DNA from 2 places in the Massilia endophytica genome. Region 1 is predicted to be linked to the other one. Evidence: riboswitches for the same ligand, from Rfam matches in the RefSeq annotation. Region 1 holds a riboswitch; the other holds the start of a gene.
What was found. Region 1 has a riboswitch for thiamine pyrophosphate ahead of LSQ66_RS13005 (TonB-dependent siderophore receptor). Riboswitches for the same ligand answer to the same signal wherever they lie in the genome.

Region 1 (2,185 bases):
AAGGCGGTGTAGTCGTCGCGCTTGAAGAGGTGGCGGTTGGCGCTCACGGTGGCATGCCACTCGGGGGAGAACTGGTACTGGAAGCGGGCGCCGATATTGCTGCTCTCGGTCTTCACCGGCAGGCTCCATGGCTGGTTGTTCAGCATGTTGTCCGCCGCCACATCGGGCAGGGACGTGCCGCCGATCAGCTGGAAGCCCGGCGCGGAAACCTGGGACTTGTTCTGGTAATCGGCATCGATCTGCAGCAGGGCCTGGGGCGTGATCTGCCAGTCGAAGGCGCCGGAAACGAAGCTGCGGTGGCCATCCGCGCCCTTGATGTAGGAGCGCAGGCGGTCGGCGGCGGCATTGATGCGGTAGCCGAAGCGGCGGTCCTCGAAGCGGCCGCCCAGGTCCACCTCGCCGTGCAGCGAACCGCGCTCGCTCACGCCGAACAAGGCGGAGCGCATGGTCTGGCTGGTGGGGCGCTTGGTCACATAGTTCACGATGCCGCCCGGCGCGGCCAGGCCTGCCTGCAGGCCCGCGAGGCCTTTCAGCACCTCGATGCTTTCCTTGTTCTCCAGCGGGATCTGGGTGTCGCCGGAAATGGCCAGCCCGTCCTTGCGGTAGCTGCTCGCGTTGTCCAGCTTGAAGCCGCGGATGGAGAACTGCTCGGCGTAGCCCACGGCGTTATAGGCGTCGCTGATGCTGGCGTCGTAGCGCGCCGCATCGGTGGTGGTCTGGATGTTCAGGTCCTGCATCTGCTCGCGGGTGATCACGCTCACGGAGGCGGGCGTCTGCAGCAGGGGGGAATCGGAGAAGCCTGCCACGGAGGCGCGGTCGGCCACGGTACGGGTGGCGCTCACTACCACTTCGGCCATCTTCGGCTCGGACTGGGCGGCGGCGGTGTGCGGGAAAGCCTGCGCTACAGCGAGCGCGGCGGCGGTTACGGCGAATTTCGTCTTGGTCATGTTGTGCTCTTATGCTTCGGTCGAGCCAACGCGGGGAGAGCACTCAAAGGAGGGAGGAACAACTTTGCGCTTTCCTTCGCTGGCATTATCCAGATCAGGTACGAAGGGTATCTCTCACCCGGAACGGCGTTCCAGGACCCCTAGCGAGGCCGAAGCTTACCACAATTCGTGCGCCGCCTGCCGGCGCCCGCCGCTACACTTGAGAAATGCGCTCCGGCGGCGGACAATGTGCTCATCCGAATCGACCAGGAGATTGCCATGACCGAAGAACACGTTGTCGAACCGCGGGACAAGCTGCATGCCCAAGTGCTGGACATGCACAGGGGCCTGACGTCGCTGATCGACAAGCTGGGCATGCTGGACACCCAGAACCAGCGTATCGAAGCCTGCACCGATCCCGAACTGAAGCTGGTGATGGCGCATCAGCGCGATGCCACGCGCAAGCACATTGCCATGCTGTTCGAATGGGTGCGCCGGCGCGATCCGAAGCTGGACAAGGAAATGAAGGAAGCGCTGTTCAAGGCGGGACCGATCGCCGCCCAGTACCACTACGAGGAGTGATCCCGGCGGTACGGCGGCACGTGAAAGGACGTGAATGAAGTTGCTGCAGCCGTACCGCGAAGGAAGCTGGTTTGCCGTGCCCCTGAGGAACGGCGGCTATGCCACCGGCCTGGTCGCCCGCCTGTCCCCGCAGGGGAAGATCATGCTGGCCTACCTGTTCGGGCCGAAGTTCGAGAGAGTGCCCACGCTGGAGCAGGTGCAGGGGCTGCGCGCCGGCGATGCGCTCAAGGCCATCCGCACCGGCGACATGGCGCTGGCCAATGGCCGCTGGCCCGTCATCGGCCAGTCCGAACGCTTCGACCGGGCCGACTGGCCCGTTCCCGTCTTTATCCGCCGCGCCGACGCCCTCAAGCGCGCCTGGCGCGCCACCTATTCCGACGATCCCGCCAAGCCCGAACGCGAAGTCTCCGTGCCCTATGAAACGGAAGGGCTGGAAACGGATTCCCTCTACGGCTACGGGTCGACCGAGTTGCTGCTGACCAAATTGCTGGAGTGAGGCCCAAGCGCGAAGGCGGCTGCCACGCTTACTTGAGTGGACGGCAGGCGGCGGCGCGCGCCAGGAGGAGGGCGCGTTCGCGCTCGTTGTGCGCCATGTCCGCCGCGCGCTCGAACTCGGCGCGCGCTTCCTCCAGCCTTCCCAGTTTGAACAGGAAGTCGCCCCGCACGCTGGGCAGCAG
Region 2 (2,185 bases), 2.7 Mb from region 1:
TTCGTCGTTGGCGTCGTAGATGGAGCCCGGACGCAGGCCGTCGCCCAGGCTGAAGGACACGTCGTAGGCCTTCATGATCTCGCAGATGTCCTCGAAGTGCGTGTAGAGGAAGTTCTCCTTGTGGTGGGCCAGGCACCACTTGGCCATGATGGAGCCGCCGCGCGACACGATGCCCGTCAGCCGGTTCGCCGTCAGCGGCACATAGCGCAGCAGCACGCCCGCGTGGATGGTGAAGTAGTCCACGCCCTGCTCGGCCTGTTCGACCAGAGTGTCGCGGAAGATTTCCCACGTCAGGTCTTCGGCCTTGCCGTTCACCTTTTCCAGCGCCTGGTAGATCGGCACGGTGCCGATGGGGACGGGGCTGTTGCGCACGATCCATTCGCGCGTTTCGTGGATATGCTTGCCGGTGGAAAGGTCCATCACCGTGTCGCCGCCCCAGCGGATGGCCCAGGTCATCTTCTCCACCTCCTCGCCGATGGAGGAAGTGACGGCCGAGTTGCCGATATTGGCGTTCACCTTCACCAGGAAATTGCGGCCGATGATCATGGGCTCCGATTCCGGGTGGTTGATGTTGGCGGGGATGATGGCGCGCCCGCGCGCCACCTCCTCGCGCACGAACTCCGGCGTGATCTCGGCGGGAATGGCCGCGCCGAAGGACTGGCCGGGATGCTGGCGCTCCAGCATGGCGGCCATGCGTTCGCCCATCGGCCCCGCTGCGCGCAGGGAGGCCGCGTATTCGCGGCGGCGCAGGTTCTCGCGGATGGCGACGAATTCCATCTCGGGCGTGACGACGCCGCGGCGCGCGTAGTGCATCTGCGTGACGTTGGCGCCGGCGCGCGCGCGGCGCGGCTGGCGGGTGAGGCCGAAGCGCAGGGCGGCCAGGGCAGGATCGGCCAGTCGCGCCTTGCCGAAGTCCGAGGTGGGGCCGGGCAGCTCCTCGGTGTCGCCGCGCTCGGCGATCCAGGCCGCGCGCAGGGGCGCGAGGCCGGAGCGGATGTCGATGCGGGCTTCGGGATCGGTGTAGGGCCCGGAGGTGTCGTACACCGTGACCGGCGGGTTGGGCTCCTGTCCGAAGGAGGCGGAGGTGTCGGACTGGCTGATCTCGCGCATGGGCACGCGCAGATCGGGCCTGCTGCCCTGGACGTGGATCTTGCGGGAGTTGGGCAGCGGCGCGATGGCGGCGCTGTCTACCTCGGCCGTGGCGGCGAGGAAGGTGGGATTGGCGTTCATTTGGCTCCTTTGTCGGCTTCAGGAGCCAGCAAAGGAGTTCAGGCGACGCACGCGCGGCACGGCGGAGCGTGAAGGCGCGGCGTTTCCACAAGCTTCCCTTCGCTGGCATTACCCAGATCAGGTTCGGAGGGTATTTCTCACCCGCGCCGCTCTCGCCGCGCAGGACCCCTAGCGTTGCTGCCCGGAGGCAGCGCAGGAATTATAACCGCATCGGACGGGAATTCAAGCGGCGCGCGCTGGCGCGCGGGCCCGGCGATATAATCGGCCCATGAGAGCACTGACAAGCGCGGCCCTCGCCGCACTGGCCGCGGCCTTGCCGCCGGCGCAGGCGCAGGTGAGCGAGGCCGAAACGGATTCCTTCTACGCCTTCTACCGCAGCCTGCATCCGGATGCGCATCTGCCCAATCCCGCCTTCAGCACCGGGCCGCGCGGCGGCAAGCGCCAGCTGAGCGCCACCGTGGACGGCCCCGGCCAGCGCGCCGTGCTGCCCCTGTGCCGCGCCCCGCGCGAAACCTTCGATTATTCGCCGCAGGGCCGCCCGTCCCAGCGCTGGCGCCTGCGCGGCGACGCGGAACAGGTGATGTGGATCCATCATGCGGGGCAATGCGGCACGCCGCCCGAGCACGCCGTGCGCCTGCTGGCGGCCGTGGCGGACATGGACGCCCTGCGCCTGCTGCAGCAGTATCCCGAGCTGCTGGGGAGCGCGCGCCTTCTCATGGCGGGCAATACGCGCTGCGCGCCGCTGCGCAACCACGGCTTCCGCCTGACGGGGCTTGACCGCGCTAAGGATGGACAGAATGTGCTGGTGTTCGAGAGCTCGCAGGGCGGGACCGCCCGCATCGCCACGCGCAAGCTGCACAACGAGTTCGTGGCCTGGGGCGCGGAGTGCGAGGCGCCCCGCCCGAATCAGCCGAAGGGAAGATAGTCGATGCCGTTCTGGATGGCGCCGATCACC

Region 2: linked by a shared signal. The riboswitch ahead of thiC (phosphomethylpyrimidine synthase ThiC) and the one ahead of LSQ66_RS13005 (TonB-dependent siderophore receptor) in region 1 are both predicted to bind thiamine pyrophosphate.

What each region holds. Positions count from the first base shown of each region.
Region 1 covers NZ_CP088952.1:2,883,800-2,885,984, reverse strand. Annotated here, with positions in the region: gene LSQ66_RS13005 (TonB-dependent siderophore receptor) at 1-947, opposite strand, end outside; TPP riboswitch at 1,002-1,099, opposite strand; gene LSQ66_RS13000 (ferritin family protein) at 1,206-1,508, shown strand; gene LSQ66_RS12995 (Imm26 family immunity protein) at 1,543-2,004, shown strand; gene LSQ66_RS12990 (RNA polymerase sigma factor) at 2,033-2,185, opposite strand, start outside.
Region 2 covers NZ_CP088952.1:211,894-214,078, reverse strand. Annotated here, with positions in the region: gene thiC (phosphomethylpyrimidine synthase ThiC) at 1-1,230, opposite strand, end outside; TPP riboswitch at 1,308-1,410, opposite strand; gene LSQ66_RS01020 (hypothetical protein) at 1,499-2,155, shown strand; gene LSQ66_RS01015 (DUF4214 domain-containing protein) at 2,137-2,185, opposite strand, start outside.